DNA from 2 places in the Mesorhizobium sp. M0848 genome. Region 2 is predicted to be linked to the other one. Evidence: riboswitches for the same ligand, from Rfam matches in the RefSeq annotation. Region 2 holds a riboswitch; the other holds the start of a gene.
What was found. Region 2 has a riboswitch for S-adenosylmethionine ahead of metX (homoserine O-acetyltransferase MetX). Riboswitches for the same ligand answer to the same signal wherever they lie in the genome.

Region 1 (3,634 bases), on a different contig from region 2:
GCACGACTGGGTCGTCCTGGCCGATTCCAACGTGCTGATGCCGAGGGACTACGTCCAGCATCTGATGGCTGCCTGGCGGCCCGGCACCGGCCTTGTCTGCTCGACGCCGATTGGCTCGCGGCCGGCCGGCTTCTGGGCCGAGGTCGAATGCGCTTTCCTCAACACGCTGCAGGCGCGCTGGCAATATGCCGGCGAGGCGCTCGGCCTGGGCTTTGCCCAGGGCAAGAGCATGCTCTGGAACAAGCCGATGCTCGACGCCAATGGCGGCATCCGCGCGCTGGCCGCCGAGATCGCGGAGGATGCCGCCGCGACCAAGCTGGTGAACAGTCTCGGCCTGCGCGTCAATCTCGTCGCCGCCCCCTTCGAGCAGCCGCTTGGCCGGCGCTCTTTTGACGAGATCTGGTCGCGTCAGGCCCGTTGGGCGCGCCTGCGCCGCGTCACTTTCCCTCTGTTCTTCGCACCCGAAATCCTGACCGGCGCCGTGGTGCCGCTGGTGCTTGCGCTGATTGCCGCGGCCAGTGCCGGCTTCAGCCTCTGGGCAACCGCCCTTGCAGTGCTGGTAGCCTTCTACCTTCCCGAGTGCGCGCTGGCCTGGTCCAAGGGCTGGTACCTGTCGCCACGCATGGTCACGGCGATCATGGCGCGCGACCTGATCCTTCCGGCGATGTGGGGGCGCGGCTGGCTCGGCGGCGCCGTCGACTGGCGCGGCAATGCGATGACCATCGGCACCAAGACGGCCGAGCTGGAGGAGACGCCGTCCGGCGCCTGAAGGCCCTACCTGGCCTTCAGCGCCTGCGCGATGTCCTCAAGCAGATCGTCGGTGTCTTCCAGCCCGACCGACAGCCGGAGCGTGCCCGGCCCGATGCCGAGCTCGGCGCGCGCCTCGTCGCTCAGATTCTTGTGCGTCGTCGTCGCCGGGTGGGTGATCAGACTCTTGGCATCGCCGAGATTGTTGGAGATCAAGACGATGTCGAGCGCGTTCTGCAGGGCGAAGGCCGCTTGCTTGCCGCCCTTGACGTCGAGGCAGATCAGCGTCGAGCCGCCCGACATCTGCTTCTTGACGATATCAGCCTGCGGATGGTCGGCGCGCCCGGGATAGATGACGCGGGCGATTTCCGGCCGTTCGGCCAGGAAATCCGCGATCCTGCCCGCGCTTTCCGTCTGCTGGCGCACGCGCAGCGGCAGCGTTTCCAGGCCTTTCAGCAGCGTCCAGGCGTTGAACGGCGACAGGCTTGGGCCGGTATGGCGGAAATAGTCGTGCAGGTTCTCGTCGATCCACTTCTTGTCCGACAGGATGACGCCGCCGAGACAGCGCCCTTGGCCGTCTATGTGCTTGGTCGCCGAATAGACGACGATATGGGCGCCGAGCTGCAAGGGCTTTTGCTGCAAGGGCGTGGCGAAGACATTGTCGACGATCAGCCTTGCGCCGATCGAATTGGCGAGCGAAGCGACGGCGGCGATATCGACCACTTCCAATGTCGGATTGGTCGGGCTTTCCAGGAAGAACAGTTTGGTGTTCGGCTTGACCGCCTTTTCCCAATTGGCGATATTGGTGCCGTCGACCAGCGTCGCTTCGATGCCGTATCTCGGCGCCAGCGTCTCGACCACCCAGCGGCAGGAGCCGAACAGCGCACGCGCCGCCACGATATGGTCGCCGGCCTTGGCGCTGCACAGAAGGGCGGCCGTCACCGCGGCCATGCCGGAGGCGGTGGCGCGGGCGTCTTCGGCGCCTTCCAGCGCGCACATGCGCTTCTCGAACATGTCGACGGTCGGATTGGCGTAGCGCGAATAGATGAAGCCTGGCTCCTCGCCCTTGAAACGGGCTTCGGCGGCCTGTGCCGTTTCGTAGACATAGCCCTGGGTCAGGTAAATCGCTTCCGACGTTTCGCCGAAACCGGAACGCAGCGTTCCGCTGTGCACGAGTGCCGTCTGAGGCTTCCAGTTGTGCTTCTTGGTGCTCATCGCTTTTCTTCCAGACACAAAAAAACCGGCCGCGAAAGTCGCAACCGGTCCATACGGCCTTGCGGCCCGACGGTCCTTTAGCGACTTGTTTAACGTGGCTGCAAGCCGACCGGCCAAATCACCACGGGATAACGACCCTTTAGACCCGCGCCACGCTTGCGTCAATTGCCGGCTTCATTAAGAGGTTTGTACCAAGCAGGTTCCGCAAAAGTGTTCCACGGTTTTGCGACCAGAACCTGCGACAAGAAAAACGTCTGACCTAGGAGTGGAGCCTTGCGGCAGACAGGCATTCTTCCCGATCAGGACATATCGGCGCTGTTCCAGTTCGGCGCGCTGAAGTCGGCGCGTGCGCTCGACGCCGACCAGATCCAGCCGGCCAGCCTTGATCTCAGGCTCGGCGACAAGGCCTGGCGGGTGCGGGCCTCCTTCCTGCCCGGCCCCAACCACAAGGTCTCGGAAAAGCTCGACCGGCTGCAGCTGCACGAGATCAATCTTGCCGAGGGCGCGGTGCTGGAGACCGGCTGCGTCTATATCGTGCCCTTGCTTGAAAGCCTGGCGCTGCCGGCGGACATTTCGGCCTCGGCCAATCCGAAGAGCTCGACCGGGCGGCTCGACATCTTCACCCGTGTCATGACCGATCGCGGCCACGAGTTTGACAAGATCGCCGCCGGCTATCATGGCCCGCTCTTTCTGGAAGTCAGCCCGCGCACCTTCCCGATCGTGGTCCGCACCGGCTCGCGCCTGTCGCAGATCCGCTTCCGCACCGGCAATGCGCTGCTCTCGGAAGCCGAGCTGCACGAGCTGCATCGCGCGCAGACGCTGGTCGCCACCGAGCCGCCGAACATTTCCGGCGGCGGCATCGCGCTGTCGATCGACCTCAACGGCGATCAGAACGGTCTGGTCGGCTACCGCGGCAAGCATCACACCGGCCTCGTCGATGTCGACAAGCGCGGGGCCCAGGAAGTCGTCGACTTCTGGGAGCCGATCCACAAGAGCGGCGCCGGCGAACTGGTGCTCGACCCCGACGAGTTCTACATCCTCGTCAGCCAGGAGGCGGTGCATGTGCCGCCGCTCTACGCCGCCGAGATGACGCCCTTCGATCCGCTGGTCGGCGAGTTCCGCGTCCACTATGCCGGCTTCTTCGATCCGGGCTTTGGCCATTCCGCGTCTGGCGGCACGGGCAGCCGGGCGGTGCTGGAAGTGCGCAGCCACGAAGTGCCGTTCATTCTCGACCATGGCCAGATCGTCGGCCGGCTGGTCTACGAGCACATGCTGAAGCGGCCGCAGGCGCTCTACGGCACCGATCTCGGCTCCAACTATCAGGCGCAGGGCCTGAAGCTGTCCAAGCATTTCCGCGCCGCGCGCTGAGCGCCGCCGTCAGGCAAAATACTTGCCTGTACCGGCTCGCCATGCTTGGCTGCCTTGTTGGTAGTCAAGATGCCGGCGTTCAAGGGGAACCAAGAAAATGCAGATTTCGAAATGGATCATATCGGTGGCAGGCGCTGCCATACTGGTGATGGCGGCCGGCTCGCTTTCGCAGGCGCAGGAGAAAATCAAGATCGGCACCGAGGGCGCCTATCCGCCGTTCAACACCATTACCGCTGACGGCAAGGTCGAAGGCTTCGACATCGACATCGCCAATGCGCTGTGCGCGCAGATGAAGGTCGAATGC
Region 2 (3,634 bases):
CCCGAACCACTCGAGTGGGTTGCCAAGCCCGGTGGCTGCCATCAATCCGGCTAGGTGGTTGCTGCCACTGCGCGGTGAGGTGCAGATGAGAATTCCGGCTTTCAACCCAGCCCGCATGTCCGGTGGGATTTCAACTGGCAGAGGGCGCCTACGAAAGAGATACATGGCGATCAATATTACCGTTTCAGCAAGAACACTGCCTGCTGGCCGAAGAAGTTCCAGAACCACCACGGCATCGACAGGCCGATCTTCTGGCCGGCGGCGTCGAGAGCGGTTGCCTTCTCGACGGTCGCGCCGAGCTCGTCGCACAGATTGACGAAGTCGCGGATGGTGCAGAAATGGATGTTGGGCGTGTCGTACCAGGAATAGGGCAGGTCCTTGGTCACCGGCATGCGGCCCTGGATGAACAGCGACAGGCGCACCCGCCAGTGGCCGAAATTGGGGAAGGACACGATGGCGCGGTTGCCGATCCTGAGCAGTTCGTCGAGCACCAGCTTCGGGTTGCGGGTGGCCTGCAGGGTCTGCGACAGGACGACGAAGTCAAAGCCCTTGTCGGGATAGAATTCGAGATCCTTGTCGGCATCGCCCTGGATGACCGAGAGGCCTCGCGCCACGCATTCATTGACGCCGCGCTGCGACAGCTCAAGTCCACGGCCGTCGACCTGCTTGGTGTCCTGCAGCAATTCGAGCAGCGAGCCGTCGCCCGAACCGACATCGAGCACGCGCGACTGTGGCGGGATGAGGTTGGCGACGACTTCTAGGTCGACGCGCTGGTCGCGGTTGACGCTCATGGCTTCGCCTCCTGCCTGGCGCATGATCTCGATCCGAAAAGCCTGCAATTTTTCGGGGTCATGCGCTGAGCCCTCTCGCCCGGGCCGCCGAGCCGATGAAGCCGTTTATGGCGGCAAACAGTTCCGGCTCGTCGAGCAGGAATGCGTCGTGGCCGCGGTCGGTTTCGATCTCGACGAAGGATACCGATGCGCCGGCGGCGTTGAGCGCATGCACGATCGAGCGGCTCTCCTCGGTCGGAAACAGCCAGTCCGAGGTGAAAGACACCAGGCAGAAGCGGGTTTTCGTTCCGGCGAAGGCATCGGCCAACCGGCCGCCATGGTCGGCGGCAAGGTCGAAATAGTCCATCGACCGCGTCATGTAGAGGTAGGAGTTGGCGTCGAAGCGATCGACGAAGGTCATGCCCTGATGGCGCAGATAGCTTTCGATCTGGAAGTCGGCGTCGAAGCCGAAGGTCAGCGCTTCGCGATCCTGCAAATTGCGGCCGAATTTCCGGTGCAGCGCGGCTTCCGACAGATAGGTGATGTGGGCGGCCATGCGTGCCACCGCCAAGCCCTTTTCCGGGCGTTTGCCGTGCTCGAAATATTTGCCGCCATGCCAGTCCGGATCGGCCATGACAGCCTGCCGGCCGACCTCATGAAAGGCGATGTTCTGCGAGGAATGGCGCGCGCCGGTGGCGATCGGCAGCGCCGAGAAGACGCGCTCCGGATAGCTCGATGCCCATTCCAGCACCTGCATGCCGCCCATAGAGCCGCCGAGCACGCAGAACAGCTTTTCGATGCCGAAATGGTCAATCAGCATCTGCTGCGCCCGCACCATGTCGCGGATGGTGATAATGGGCAGGTCAAGCCCATAGGGCTTGTCGGTGGCGGGATTGGTCGAGGCCGGACCGGTGGACCCAAGGCAACCACCGATGACGTTGGAGCAGATGACGAAGAAGCGATTGGTGTCGATGATCTTGCCGGGGCCGATCAACACTTCCCACCAGCCAGGCTTGCCGGTCACCGGATTGGTGCTGGCGACGTGCTGGTCTCCGGTCAGTGCATGGCAGACGAGGATGGCGTTGGAGCGGGCATCGTTCAGCGTGCCGTAGGTCTGGTAGGCGATCTGGAACGGTGACAGCAGCGTGCCGGCGTCCAGCTTGAGCGGCTTGTCGGATCCAAAACGCAAAACCGGGCTCGACGGTTGGTCGACCTCGTTGTTGGTTTTGCGGGCACGCAGAATGGCCATGACATCCATCTCACACTTTGAGCCCACGCATCGCGCTTGTCGAAAGTCGATGCCGATCCGGGTGTCCGGCCGGCGCGGACAACAAAAAACCGGCATTGCGGTTGCAAAGCCGGTTACAGGATGCAAACGGCCCTTTAGCAAGTTGTTTAACGTGGCTGCAAGCCGACCGGCCAAATCACCACGGAAGTCCGCTCCCCTTCTAGGGCTGTGGCGCGCCGGCGTCAACGGCCAGCCTTGGGCGGTGGCTGTCGCCTCTCGACATTGCAGGCCACGGCTTGTATTTCCGCTGCGGCTTCCCTCAGGAAGCGTTCTCGACGGATTTTGCGACATGAGCCAGACACCGGACCAGGCACGTCCAACCCCGCGCGCGGGCATCATGGACATAGACGCCTATGTGCCGGGCAAGAGCACGGCGCCCGCGGGCGTCGCCAAGGTTCACAAGCTGTCCTCGAACGAGAATCCGCTAGGGCCCTCGCCGAAAGCGATCGAAGCCGCGCGCGAGATTGCCGGAAAGCTCGACGTCTATCCAGATGGCACCGCCAGGCGGCTGCGCGAAGCGATCGCCGAGGTGCATGGTCTCAACCCGCAGAACATCATTTGCTCCAACGGCTCCGACGAGATCCTCGGCCTGCTGGCGCAGACTTATCTGGCGCCCGGCGACGAGGCTGTCATCACCGAACACGCCTTCATGGTCTACAAGATCTACATCCAGTCGGCAGGTGCCGTTCCGGTGACGATCAAGGAAAGAGACGAGCGCGCCGATATAGACGCCATCCTCGCAGCCGTCACGCCGCGCACCAAGATCGTGTTCCTGGCCAATCCCAACAATCCGACCGGCACCTATGTGCCTTTCCAGGAGGTGCGCCGCCTGCATGCCGGCCTGCCCAGGCACGTGCTTCTGGTGCTAGACGCGGCCTATGCCGAATATGTCCGCCGCAACGACTATGAGGCCGGCATCGAGCTGGTCGGTGCTGCCCAGAACGTGGTGATGACCCGTACCTTCTCCAAGATCGGCCTCGGCGGAGCGCGGATCGGCTGGATGTATGCGCCGATGCATATCGTCGACGCCATCAACCGCGTGCGGGGTCCCTTCAACGTCAATGCGACGGCGATCGAGGCCGGTATCGCAGCCATCCGCGACCGCGCCCATGTCGAGCGCAGCGTGGCGCACAACGAGACCTGGCTGGCCTGGCTGAGCGAGGAATTCACAAAGCTCGGGCTGCGGGTAACGCCGAGCGTCGGCAATTTCGTCCTCGTTCATTTTCCTGACGATCAGAAGCATTCGGCGGCGGCGGCGGACGACTATCTGACGGCGCGCGGCTATATATTGCGGCGCGTTTCGGGCTATGGCTTTCCCAACGCGTTGCGCATGACCGTCGGCACCGAAGAAGCCAATCGCGGCGTTGTCGCCGCTCTCACGACATTTCTGAAAAGCTAGAACGCCATGACATCACCGATGTTTGAAAAGATCGCGCTGGTCGGCATCGGCCTGATCGGCTCGTCGCTGGCCCGCGTCATCCGCCGCGAGGGGCTGGCCCGTCACGTGGCCATATCAACGCGCAGTGCGGCGACGCTGGCGCGAGCCGAGGAACTCGGGCTCGGCGATAGCTATACC

Region 1: it holds a riboswitch for S-adenosylmethionine, as region 2 does, so the genes downstream of both, NKH95_RS17280 (O-succinylhomoserine sulfhydrylase) here and metX (homoserine O-acetyltransferase MetX) in region 2, are expected to answer to the same signal.

Annotation. Positions count from the first base shown of each region.
Region 1 is NZ_JAMYOM010000014.1:9,837-13,470, forward strand. It holds gene NKH95_RS17275 (ceramide glucosyltransferase) at 1-769, shown strand, start outside; gene NKH95_RS17280 (O-succinylhomoserine sulfhydrylase) at 775-1,962, opposite strand; SAM riboswitch at 2,020-2,097, opposite strand; gene NKH95_RS17285 (2'-deoxycytidine 5'-triphosphate deaminase) at 2,236-3,330, shown strand; gene NKH95_RS17290 (ABC transporter substrate-binding protein) at 3,428-3,634, shown strand, end outside.
Region 2 is NZ_JAMYOM010000024.1:72,853-76,486, forward strand. It holds gene NKH95_RS25110 (Stf0 family sulfotransferase) at 1-228, opposite strand, end outside; gene metW (methionine biosynthesis protein MetW) at 177-791, opposite strand; gene metX (homoserine O-acetyltransferase MetX) at 850-2,019, opposite strand; SAM riboswitch at 2,134-2,211, opposite strand; gene hisC (histidinol-phosphate transaminase) at 2,348-3,457, shown strand; gene NKH95_RS25130 (prephenate/arogenate dehydrogenase family protein) at 3,464-3,634, shown strand, end outside.